Regions from separate parts of the Lelliottia sp. genome, predicted to be linked through region 2. Evidence: predicted binding sites of a transcription regulator. Region 2 holds the regulator's gene; each other region holds the start of a gene.
The links. Region 2 encodes CRP, which controls carbon source genes, mostly activating them, when cyclic AMP is high. Its sites were predicted from a motif close to ATGTGANNNNNNTCACAT; they were not measured.
Positions count from the first base shown of each region.

Region 1: garD (galactarate dehydratase) is a predicted target of CRP. The motif match lies at 2,595-2,612, and genes of this name have one in related genera.
Region 3: aaeR (HTH-type transcriptional activator AaeR) is a predicted target of CRP. The motif match lies at 1,282-1,299, and genes of this name have one in related genera.
Region 4: ACKI5T_RS13790 (CidA/LrgA family protein) is a predicted target of CRP. The motif match lies at 1,529-1,546, and genes of this name have one in related genera.

Region 1 is NZ_JAZQNX010000018.1:29,870-33,097, reverse strand. It holds gene ACKI5T_RS09875 (DeoR family transcriptional regulator) at 35-844, shown strand; gene garD (galactarate dehydratase) at 900-2,471, opposite strand; gene ACKI5T_RS09865 (MFS transporter) at 2,884-3,228, shown strand, end outside.
Region 2 is NZ_JAZQNX010000028.1:71,517-74,744, reverse strand. It holds gene ACKI5T_RS15720 (phosphoribulokinase) at 1-620, shown strand, start outside; gene ACKI5T_RS15715 (OsmC family protein) at 666-1,070, opposite strand; gene crp (cAMP-activated global transcriptional regulator CRP) at 1,380-2,012, shown strand; gene ACKI5T_RS15705 (YccS/YhfK family putative transporter) at 2,070-3,228, shown strand, end outside.
Region 3 is NZ_JAZQNX010000018.1:140,602-143,829, forward strand. It holds gene aaeA (p-hydroxybenzoic acid efflux pump subunit AaeA) at 1-926, opposite strand, end outside; gene aaeX (p-hydroxybenzoic acid efflux pump operon protein AaeX) at 934-1,137, opposite strand; gene aaeR (HTH-type transcriptional activator AaeR) at 1,317-2,243, shown strand; gene tldD (metalloprotease TldD) at 2,281-3,228, opposite strand, start outside.
Region 4 is NZ_JAZQNX010000024.1:159,243-162,470, forward strand. It holds gene cdd (cytidine deaminase) at 1-261, opposite strand, end outside; gene ACKI5T_RS13785 (CidB/LrgB family autolysis modulator) at 390-1,085, opposite strand; gene ACKI5T_RS13790 (CidA/LrgA family protein) at 1,082-1,480, opposite strand; gene ACKI5T_RS13795 (hypothetical protein) at 1,696-1,959, shown strand; gene dusC (tRNA dihydrouridine(16) synthase DusC) at 2,047-2,979, shown strand; gene bglG (transcriptional antiterminator BglG) at 3,154-3,228, shown strand, end outside.

The DNA of each region.
Region 1 (3,228 bases), on a different contig from region 2:
AAATGAAACGAAAGATTTTAGTGAAGGAGCTCTCATGAGCAGCAGCGATTCATCCGCGGAAAAACGCGTGACGGGCACCAGCGAAAGGCGTGAGCAGATAATCCAGCGGTTACGGCAGCAGGGAAGCGTACAGGTTAACGATCTTTCTCAACTTTATGGCGTCTCTACGGTCACGATCCGTAACGATCTCGCCTTTCTGGAAAAGCAGGGCATTGCCGTTCGTGCCTACGGCGGGGCGTTGATCTGTGACGGTAATACCCCTGGTGTTGAGCCTTCCGTTGAAGATAAAAGTTCGCTCAATACAGCGATGAAGCGCAGCATTGCGCAGGCGGCGGCGAACCTGATTAAACCAGGCCATCGTGTGATTCTCGATTCGGGTACCACAACCTATGAAATCGCACGCATGATGCGACAGCACAGCGATGTGATCGCTATGACAAATGGCATGAATGTCGCCAATGCGTTGCTTGAAGCGGAAGGGGTGGAACTGCTGATGACCGGCGGCCATTTGCGTCGTCAGTCGCAGTCGTTTTATGGCGATCAGGCGGAACAGTCGTTGCAAAACTATCACTTCGATCTGCTGTTTCTGGGCGTGGATGCCATCGATCTCGATCGCGGCGTCAGTACCCACAATGAAGATGAAGCGCGACTGAACCGAAAAATGTGTGAAGTCGCAGAGCGGATTATTGTCGTGACGGATTCAACAAAGTTTAACCGTTCAAGCTTGCATAAAATTATTGATACGCAACGCATTGATATGATTATTGTCGATGAAGGCATCCCGACTGAAAGTCTGGAAGGGCTGCGTAAAAACGGGATTGATGTGATTCTTGTTGCGGGGTAAGGCTGTTTAAATCGCCCTCTCCTCTAAGCAGAGGGCGATTGCGTTTAGAGGGCTATCATGTCACCGGCGCCGGGTTAAACACTGCTAGCTGGTTGTGCAAGCCCCATTGATCCGAGAAGGTTTTCTTGCGGCCGCTCGCCACATCAAGAATAAAGTGGAACAGTTTCCAGCCCACGTCCTCAATGCTCTCTTCGCCGGTAGCAATGGTGCCCGCGTTGATATCCATCAAGTCATACCAACGGTTTGCCAGCTCGGTGCGCGTCGCCATCTTGATGACCGGAACGGCCATCAGACCGTACGGCGTACCGCGACCGGTGGTGAAGACCTGCACCGTAATGCCGGATGCGACCTGCTGCGTACCGCAGACAAAATCGCTGGCGGGCGTTGCGGCATAAATCAAACCGCGTTTGGTCGGGCGCTGGCCTGGCGAGAGCACCTCTGAAATCGCGCTCTGACCAGATTTCGCAATCGAACCCAACGCTTTTTCCACCACGTTTGCCAGACCGCCTTTTTTGTTGCCGGGGGACGGGTTCGCGCTGCGGTCGGTTTGCCCCAAGTCGAGATAGTTATCGTACCAGGCCATCTCTTCCAGCAGGCGTTTACCCACCTCTTCGTTGATGGCGCGCGGAGTCAGAAGGTGGATCGCATCGCGCACTTCGGTGACTTCCGAGAACATTACCGTTGCGCCGCAACGCACAAACAGATCCGAGGCGTAGCCGACCGCTGGATTTGCTGTGACGCCGGAGAACGCATCGCTGCCGCCGCACTGCGTGCCGACAACCAGCTCAGAAGCCGGGCAGGTTTCGCGTTGACGCTTGTTCAGCCTTTCCAGATGGATCGTGGCAACCTGCAGAATGTCGTCCACCATCGATCTAAAGCCAACGTGATGCTCATCCTGCAAACGCACAATGCTTGCGCTGTCTACGGGGATTGCCTTCACATCGTCGGTGCCCTGTAATAGGCGCTCTGGCTGGAGTTTTTCGCAGCCCAGGCCAATCACCATTACCTCACCGCCGAAATTCGGGTTCAGCGAAATGTTGTGGATGGTACGGATGGGCACAACGGCTGCGGGCGCGTTAATCGCCACGCCACAGCCATACAAATGGTTCAGCCCCACCACACCGTCGACGTTCGGGTATTTTGGTAGCAAATCACGTTCGATGATTTTGACCACGTAATCCACCACGCCCGCCACGCAATGCACGCTGGTGGTAATGCCGAGCAGATTTTTGGTACCCACGCTGCCGTCGGCATTGCGATAGCCTTCGAAGGTGTATCCTTCCAGCGGGGGCAGTGGCTCCGGCACGCGGGTCGCCAGCGGTAAGGTATTGAGCGGTGGTGCTTCTGGCAGTTCGACGAGCGATTCATCAATCCAACTGCCCTGCGGCACGGCGCGTACTGCGTAGCCGATGATTTCGCCGTAACGGACGATTTCACCGTGCGCAGGAATATCGACCAGTGCGACTTTATGTCCCTGGGGAATGTGCTCTATCAGTTCCAGGCCATCGGGGAAACGCGTTCCTGCTTTCAGGCCGTTGTCGTTAACAATAATCGCCACGTTATCAGTGTCGTGTACTTTTATATAGAACGCCGTCGGCGACGCTTGTCGAATTTCGATGTCGGCCATTGTTCAGTATTCTCCAGCGAAAAGTAGATATTAAATGTCGTTAAGAGTGTGCTTATTTTCTTATTAGAAAAAATAAAGACGCTGCCTGCTTTAATAAAGAATGTCAGGACTTACGGGATAAAAATGTGATCAAGATCACTCATCAGGGCGAGTACTGACGGCGTCTGGCGGGGAATGCGTAAATCTGTGCATTAGCGCCCAGGGAGTTGTGCATATGCTCAAAATATTATTCCTGAGAGGTGAGATAATTGAGCGATGCGACAATGTGCGGGCCGGGGGTGATGTTTATACTTAATCACGATTTCATTGCATCTGGTTAATTAACTGATATTGCCTGCTATCGATAATAATCAGTATAGATTTCTCTCAAAATAATAAAAATACCAACATCGATGTGCCCGAGGAAATAAACATGTCACTAGATACTGCTGTAGAAACAAAAAAGGGTATTCATACCCGTCATTTAATATTACTGATTATTTTCATTGTGACGGCGGTTAACTACGCTGACCGCGCAACACTTTCGATTGCCGGGACCGAAGTTGCAAAAGAGCTGCAGTTAAGCGCGGTATCGATGGGGTATATCTTCTCCGCGTTTGGCTGGGCCTATCTGCTGATGCAAATCCCTGGCGGCTGGTTGCTCGACAAGTTTGGCTCGAAAAAAGTCTACACCTATAGCCTGTTTTTCTGGTCGTTGTTCACGTTCTTACAAGGTTTTGTCGATTTCGTGCCGCTGGCGTGGGCAGGCATTTCGATG
Region 2 (3,228 bases):
CCGAGTACGGCCATACCGGCACAGGACAATCGCGTAAATATCTGCATACCTATGACGAAGCCGTGCCGTGGAACCAGGTGCCGGGCACATTTACGCCGTGGCAGCCGCTTCCGGAACCGACCGATGTGCTGTTTTACGAAGGATTGCATGGCGGCGTGGTGACGCCGCAACAGGATGTGGCGCGGCATGTCGATCTGTTGGTCGGCGTAGTGCCTATCGTCAACCTGGAGTGGATCCAGAAACTCACCCGCGACACCAGCGAGCGCGGCCACTCGCGTGAGGCGGTCATGGATTCAGTGGTACGCTCGATGGAAGATTACATTAACTTCCTGACGCCGCAGTTTTCGCGCACGCACATTAACTTTCAGCGCGTGCCTACAGTGGATACGTCAAATCCCTTCGCCGCCAAAACGATTCCGTCGCTCGACGAAAGCTTTGTGGTGATCCACTTCCGTAATCTGGAAGATATTGATTATCCGTGGCTGCTGGCGATGCTGCAGGGCTCGTTTATTTCGCACATAAATACGCTGGTCGTGCCGGGCGGGAAGATGGGACTGGCGATGGAGCTGATCATGATGCCGCTGGTGCAACGGCTGATGGAAGGCAAAAAGATCGAATGATCCTATTCCCTCTCCCCATGGGAGAGGGCTAAATCTCGTCAACGCTTACGCTTCAATCACTTCATACGAATGCGTGATTTTCACCGCTTTTTCCAGCATCAACGCGACCGAGCAGTACTTCTCCGCAGAAAGATCCACCGCACGGGAAACTGCGGCATCTTTCAGCGCCTTGCCGGCCACAATGAAGTGCAGATTGATGTGCGTAAACAGACGCGGCGCTTCTTCGCGACGCTCTGATGTCAGCTTCACTTCGCAATCGGTGACGTCATGACGCCCTTTTTGCAGAATCGAGACCACGTCGATGGCACTGCATCCACCCGCCGCCATCAGCACCACTTCCATCGGACTTGGCGCTTTATCGCCGGAGTTGCCATCCATCAAAATCTGGTGTCCTGAAGCGGATTCGCCGAGGAACGTTAAACCTTCAACCCATTTCACACGCGCTTGCATTTTATTCACTCCGACGTTGCATTTTTCCGGACAGATTACCCGCGCGTTACAATTCTCGCAACGGAAGACGACCTGCGTCATGCTGAAGCGAGACACCAGGAGACACGCGGCAAAAGCTATGCTAAAACACTCTGGATGGTACAGTAATACATTGACGTTACACATGTATGCAAAGGACATCAAACATTACAGGCTGCAAACATTTATGACAGCCTAATTCCCAGGTACGGGGAAGAATTCGATTGCAACCCCAGAGTCAGGATGCGATTTATGACTCTGGTGACAGCTTATAACAGAGGATAACAGCGCATGGTGCTTGGCAAACCGCAAACAGACCCGACTCTCGAATGGTTCTTGTCTCATTGCCATATTCATAAGTACCCATCGAAGAGCACGCTGATTCACCAGGGTGAAAAAGCGGAAACGTTGTATTACATCGTCAAAGGCTCGGTGGCAGTGCTTATTAAAGATGAAGAAGGAAAAGAGATGATCCTTTCTTATCTGAACCAGGGCGATTTCATCGGCGAACTGGGCCTGTTTGAAGAAGGCCAGGAACGTAGCGCCTGGGTACGTGCAAAATCGGCCTGTGAAGTGGCTGAGATCTCCTACAAAAAATTCCGTCAGTTAATTCAGGTTAACCCGGATATTCTGTTGCGCCTGTCTTCGCAGATGGCTCGCCGCCTGCAAATCACCTCCGAGAAAGTGGGTAACCTCGCCTTCCTGGATGTGACCGGTCGCATCGCGCAAACGCTGTTGAACCTGGCGAAACAGCCTGACGCTATGACTCACCCTGACGGCATGCAAATTAAAATTACCCGTCAGGAAATTGGTCAGATCGTCGGTTGCTCCCGTGAAACCGTTGGCCGTATCCTGAAAATGCTGGAAGATCAGAACCTGATCTCCGCCCACGGTAAAACTATCGTGGTTTACGGAACGCGTTAATTCCGGTCGAACGGCGTGCCACCGCAAGGTGTCACGCCGTTTTTGTCTCTGGCATCTATGTGGCGCAGGCTGATCTATCACCCGGAAGTTAACTACGCACTTCGGCAAACGCTGGTGTTATGTCTCCCCGTGGCCGTCGGTTTGATTCTGGGTCATCTGCAACACGGTCTGCTTTTTTCCCTCGTCCCTGCCTGCTGTAACATTGCCGGTCTCGATACGCCGCATAAACGCTTTTTCAAACGCCTGATTATTGGCGGATCGCTTTTTGCCGGATGTAGCCTGGCAGTACAGCTTTTGCTGGCGCGCGATATCCCCTTGCCGCTGATTTTAACCGTGCTGGCACTCACGCTCGGCGTGACGGCGGAAATCAGTTCTCTGCATGCCCGATTGCTCCCCGCTTCGCTAATTGCCTCGATTTTCACCCTCAGCCTCGCCGGGAATATGCCCGTCTGGGAACCGTTGCTGATCTACGCGTTCGGCACGCTGTGGTACGGATTATTCAACTGGTTCTGGTTTTGGATGTGGCGCGAGCAGCCTTTGCGCGAATCCTTAAGCCTGCTCTACGTTCAGCTCGCTGATTACTGCGAAGCAAAATACACCCTGCTGACGCAGCACACCGACCCGGAAAAGGCGCTGCCGCCGCTGCTGACGCGTCAGCAAAAAGTGGTCGATTTAATCAGCCAGTGCTATCAGCAGCTGCACATGCTGGCGGCCAATAAAAATCATGAATACAAACGGCTGCTGCGCACGTTTCAGGTAGGGCTGGATCTCCAGGAACATATCTCCGTCAGCCTGCATCATCCACAGGAAGTGCAAAAACTGGTGGAGCGCAGCCATGCCGAAGCGGTGATCCGCTGGAATGCCCAGACGGTCGCGGCGCGTCTGCGCGTGCTGGCTGACGATATTCTTTATCACCGCTACCCCACGCGCTTTACCATGGATAAGCCATTGGGCGCGCTGGAGAAAATCGCCCGTCAGCATCCGGATAACCCGGTCGGGCAGTTCTGCGCATGGCATTTCAGCCGCATCGCACGCGTGCTGCGCACCCAACGTCCGCTCTATCCCCGTGACCTGATGGCGGATAAGCAGAAACGGCTGCCGCTACTGCCAGCGCTGAAAAGCTATCTGTCTTTTAAATCCTCTGCCCTGCGAAATGCGGCGCGCATTAGCGTGATGCTGAGTATCGCCAGCCTGATGGGCGTGGCGCTGCATTTAC
Region 3 (3,228 bases), on a different contig from region 2:
AACTCACGCAGGCGATGCGCGATTTTACGGAACAGAGAGTCGTTGCTGGCATTGCGATCTTTCTCGCCGGTAATGACTACCGTCGCCGTAGTCCCGGCGGGCCACAGATTTCCCTGCTCGTCATCCAGGCGAATACGCACCGGCACACGCTGCGCCAGGCGCACCCATTCTAAATTGGAATCTACTGTGGCCATGCCTTTGCTGTCGCGAGTGGCGCTGGAGTTGGTGACGCCCGCGGCAATGCTGTCCACCGTGCCTTTCAGCACACGGTTGCTGCCAAGCGGCGTGATTTCTGCGCGATACCCTGGGCGAACGCCCTCAAGCTTGGTCTCTTCCATATAAGCCAGAACGTAGAAGGAGTGCTGTTTGACCAGCGCCACTGCCGTTGAGCCGCGCGTAATAAACTCGCCCGTGTAGACGTTGAGGTTTGTCACCCAGCCATCCGAGGGCGCGCGGATGACCGTACGTTCCAGATCCAGTTTCGCCAGATCGCGGGTGGCTTCTGCTTTTGCCAACTGATGAAGAACGGTTTGCAGCAGGTTGTTCGACTGATCAATCTCTTCGCGAGACATCGCCTGAATGCCTAACTTGTTGCGACGCCCCGCCTCACGACGCTTTTCCGTGGCGAGCGCCTGATAATAGGCCACGTCTGCTTCTGACTCTTCTAATGCTTTCTGATAACGCGGCTGGTCAATCGTAAAGAGAACCTGATCTTTTTTGACCAGCTGATTATCACGCACGTTTACCGCTGTAATGAGGCCCGCCACATCAGGCGCAATCGCCACGATATCCGCGCTAAAGCGCGCATCACGCGTCCAAGGTGATTCGGTATAAAATACCCATGCGCGCGAGATGGCGATAAAGGCCAGAATAACCAGCACCACAGTAATGGCAGTACGGGAGATATTTCTTGTTAGTGTTTTCACATCTACCTCAGACAAACATGCGCGATATTAAGTAGAAAAGGCAGCAATACAGCGCGGTATTAAACAATGCAGGGTGCCAGACAAAATCGTAGATACCAGTCGGGGCCAGCACCTTACGCACCAGCCAGAAAATCGCCAGTGATAAAATCAGTTCGAAAAAAATCGGTGGGAAGGACAGACCAAACACCACGAAAACGGGAAACAGACTCATGTTGACCTTGATTATAGTGCGAGCAGGCGACTGAATTTTTTTTGCTCACGCCATCGCTGTAGGCAAGAAAAGCCGGGCGGGAATGGCGAAGCCGTTAACTCATTAATAATATTTTAACGTAACTGTTATGCTGTTATCTATAATATGTGATCTAAATCACTTTTAAGCCAGAGTGAACAATGGAACGTTTAAAGCGCATGTCCGTCTTTGCCAAAGTCGTCGAATTTGGCTCTTTTACCGCTGCTGCAAGGCAGTTGCAGATGAGTGTGTCATCCATCAGCCAGACGGTATCAAAACTGGAGGATGAACTTCAGGTCAAGCTGCTAAATCGCAGCACCCGTAGTATTGGGCTGACGGAGGCCGGTAAAATTTATTATCAAGGCTGTCGGCGCATGCTGCATGAAGTTCAGGATGTGCATGAACAACTTTATGCCTTTAACAACACCCCTATCGGCACGCTGCGCATCGGGTGTTCTTCAACTATGGCACAAAATGTCCTCGCCGGTATGACCGCGGAAATGCTGAAAGAGTACCCAGGGCTGACGGTTAATTTAGTTACCGGGATCCCGGCACCGGACCTGATTGCTGACGGGCTGGACGTCGTGATCCGCGTCGGTGCGCTCCAGGATTCCAGTCTTTTCTCCCGTCGCCTGGGCAGTATGCCCATGGTCGTCTGTGCCTCAAAAAATTATCTGGTGCAATTTGGTGTCCCGGAAAAACCTGCGGATCTGAGCAATCATTCATGGCTGGAATACAGCGTGCGGCCGGACAACGAATTTGAGCTGATCGCGCCAGAAGGCCTATCAACCAAACTGCTGCCGCAGGGACGGTTTGTGACCAACGATCCGATGACGATTTCTCGCTGGCTGGTGGCCGGTGCGGGGATCGCATACGTGCCGCTGATGTGGGTGATCAATGAGATCAACAGCGGTGAACTGGAGATCCTGTTCCCGCGTTATCAGTCGGACCCACGCCCGGTCTACGCGCTGTACACCGAAAAGGACAAGCTGCCGCTGAAAGTTCAGGTGTGCATTAACTATCTGACCGATTATTTTGTGGAAGTGGCGGAGTTGTATCAGGGAATGCGAGGGCGAAGAAAAGAGTAATAAAATGCCCTCCGTAGAGGGCATGAACAATCAGCGATCAGGCTGTGCCGCCGACCGTCAAACTGTCGACTTTCAGCGTCGGCTGGCCCACGCCAACCGGCAGGCTCTGGCCTTCTTTACCGCAGACGCCAACTCCTTTATCCAGTTTGAGATCGTTACCGACCATTGAAATCTGCTGCATCGCTTCGATTCCGGAACCAATCAGCGTGGCACCTTTCACCGCTTTGGTGACTTTGCCTTTCTCAATCAGATACGCTTCGGACGTTGAGAAGACAAATTTCCCGGAGGTGATATCCACCTGTCCGCCACCAAAGTTTGGCGCGAAGATACCGTAATCAACGGATTCGATAATCTCCTGCGGCGTTGATTTACCCGCCAGCATATAGGTGTTGGTCATGCGCGGCATCGGCAGATGCGCGTAAGATTCACGACGGCCGTTCCCCGTTGGCGCAACGCCCATCAGACGCGCGTTCAGTTTGTCCTGCATGTAGCCTTTCAGCACGCCATTTTCGATCAGCACGTTGTACTGCCCTGGCGTCCCTTCATCATCAATAGAGATGGAGCCGCGACGATCGGCCATGGTGCCGTCATCAATAATGGTGCACAGCTCAGAGGCCACCAGCTCACCCATCTGACCGCTAAATACGGACGTGCCACGACGGTTAAAGTCGCCTTCAAGACCGTGACCGACCGCTTCGTGCAGCAGAACGCCTGGCCAGCCCGCGCCCAATACCACTGGCAGCGTGCCCGCAGGTGCCGCGACCGCGTTCAGGTTAACCATCGCCATACGAACGGCTTCTTTTGCCCATGCATCCGCACGCACTTCGCCATCTTCGTCGGCCAGGAACCACTCGTAGCCAAAACGCCCGCCGCCGCCGCTGGAGCCGCGCTCACGTTTGCCGTCATCTTCTACCTGCACGCTAACCGACAGACGAACCAGCGGGCGCACATCTGCCGCCAGCGTGCCATCCGTTGCCGCAACCAG
Region 4 (3,228 bases), on a different contig from region 2:
GCCGAAATACCAGGCGCCACTTACGCCGCGCGCGATGGCGCCAACGTTGAAGTGGGAAAGGTCGGCTCTTGCGCAGGCGGCAGCCAGCGGGAGCAGTGCGAAAGCCAGCGCGTCTTCGTCCAGTCCCGTAGCCTGTTTAAGCATCGTGACCTGCTCAGCCGTCAGCAGGGCGGGGAAGTGCTCATCCGCTAGAACCGGAGCCAGGGCTGATTGCAAATTCTCGGCGAGCTGGGCGAAAGCAGATTGAAAACGTGGGTGCATGGCAATGCCTCATAAAGGTTAATGGATCGGTAGTTTACGGAGCCACTACCGCTTTATATGTGATCCAGTTCTCATTATGTATGCAACTTATGAAATCAAAATGAAAATTGCGCGACGCATCGCAAATTTTAACCCATCACGGCCAGAATGATCGGGAATAAGAACGGCGCAATGAGCGATGTCATGATCCCACATATCACCAGGGCTAAAGAGCTAAACGCGCCTTCCTGATAATCCAGTTCCGCGCAACGCGCTGTGCCGAGCGCATGCGATGCGGTTCCCATTGCCAGCCCACGCGCCGCTTTGGTTCGAATGCGCATCAAATTCAGCAGCGTGTGTCCAAATACGGCGCCCAAAATACCGACAAAAATGACGCACATCGCGCTAATAGCGGGAATGCCACCAATGCTGCCACCCACGGCCATCGCAATTGGCGTGGTCACGGATTTCGGTAATATTGAGGCGGCGATCTGCGGCGAAGCGCCCATCAGCAGGGCAACAGATGTCCCTGTCACCATCGCGACTACGCTGCCAATCAGGCAGATCGTGATGATGGATTTCCAGCGTGCGCGGATCTGGTGGAGTTGTTCGTAGAGCGGTAACGCCAGAGCAACGACCGCAGGCTGCAACAGATCGTTCAAAATTTTGCTGCCCGCAAAGTAGCGCTCGTAAGGAATATGGGTGATCAGCAGGAAGGGAATAATCACCACCATGGCGACCAGCAGCGGGTTGAGTAGCGGCATTTTAAAACGGGCGGCAAGTTTCCGGGCGGCGAAGAAAACCACCAGCGTCAACGGCAGTGACCACCAGATATTGGCCATCATTTTTGGTTTCCTTTTTGCCCTACCACTTTACGTTCACCATGCACCAGATGTGAACTCCAACTCACCACCAGGAACACCACCAGCGTGCTGATGGCGCATGAGACCACAATCGGACCAAACTGGGCCTTTAGCACATCGTAATACTGCATCACCCCCACGCCGATCGGCACGAACAGCAGCGCCATATAGCGAATCAGCACAAAGCATCCCGGGTTGACCCACTTTGCGGGCAGAATTTGCAGTGCCAGCAGCAAAAACATAATCAGCATGCCGATTATGCTGCCCGGAATGGTGATAGGCAGCAGGGATGCGACGAAAATTCCTGCATAGAGGCAAGCGTAAATAAGGATAAACGCGCGCAGATATTGCCAGACAGTATTGAGTGCTTTGATCATGGTGAAAGTCCTTGATGAAACGCATTCATCATACAATTAAACCTGGAAACGTGCTACGGATCACATCATGAAATTTGAGCATACCAGACATTCCAATTTGGAACGTCGGGCATTTCCCCAGAATTAAGGGTAAAGGCGATAGAAAACAGTGTAGTACCGGGTGGTTTTTCGGCGGTAATGATATGATAAATCTCCCCCTCAGGCAGGAGATCACCATGCCAGAATATTTCATTTTCAAAAAGGGCAGCACGGTTCACGCACGACCAGCAGCAGATATTGACGCCGCGTCTACATTGAAAGAGCAGGGCTACGAAAAGCAGTTCGAAGAAATTATTGCTTCTGATGAGAAAAGCGCCCTTGCGCGATTTGCTTCCATTAAGAAAGAAGAAAAACTGACAGTGCACGCATTTATGACGGGGCCCGCCATCATTTCGCTGGTGCTTGCCATCGTGGTGATTATTGGTTTTGTATTTACGTGATATAGCCTCGGGACGCGCATTAATCAACCCTTTCCACGCGCCAGGAGAGCGGCTACCATAGCGCGTCTTTTTTCACAGGTATTGAGAATGCGTGTATTACTGGCGCCGATGGAAGGTGTGCTCGACTCACTGGTGCGCGAGCTGCTGACCGAGGTTAATGATTACGATCTCTGCGTCACCGAATTTTTGCGTGTGGTCGATATGCTGTTGCCCGCAAAGTCGTTTTATCGACTCTGCCCGGAATTGCATCGTCAGAGTCGGACGACGTCAGGCACGCTGGTTCGCATTCAGCTTTTAGGCCAATACCCCGAGTGGCTGGCGGAAAACGCTGCGCGCGCCGTGGAGCTGGGCTCTTATGGCGTGGATCTCAACTGCGGCTGCCCGTCAAAAATGGTTAACGGTAGCGGGGGCGGCGCAACGCTGCTTAAAGATCCTGAGCTGATTTATCGCGGCGCGAAAGCGATGCGTGAAGCCGTACCTTCTCATCTGCCCGTAACGGTAAAAGTGCGTTTGGGCTGGGACAGTGGCGATCGCCAGTTTGAGATTGCGGATGCTGTTCAGCAGGCTGGTGCGACCGAACTGGTCGTTCACGGGCGTACCAAAGAAGACGGCTACAAAGCGGAGCGCATTAACTGGCAGGCGATCCGCGACATTCGTCAACGGCTGGATATTCCTGTTATCGCCAACGGTGAAATTTGGGATTACGAAAGTGCGCAAGCCTGTCTAAAAGAAACCGGCTGTGACTCGGTGATGATCGGGCGCGGTGCCCTCAACATTCCAAATCTGAGCCGGGTGATAAAATATAACGAACCGCGTATGGCATGGCCTGACGTGGTGACACTGCTGCAAAAATATACCCGCCTCGAAAAACAGGGTGATACCGGGCTATATCACGTTGCGCGTATCAAACAGTGGCTGAGTTATTTACGCAAAGAATACGATGAGGCGCTGGGTTTATTTCAGGAAATCCGCACGTTGCAAACGTCAGCGGATATTGCCCGCGTCATCCAGTCCAAATAAAACCCTCATTCTGGTGAGACTGATCACGATCTAAATCACATTTTTACGCGTGACGCATTGAGGCCATGAATGAAAGTGATAGAGTGACGAAACTGGATTGTTACTGCTACGGCAGGCAAAACCTGATTTTCTGGCATTTGTCGGAGGTCAGGTTTTTTTGTTTCTAGGGTTCCAATGAAAATCGCCAAAATTCTTAATAATAATGTGGTGGTTGTTCTGGATGAGCATGGGCGTGAGCAGGTCGTGATG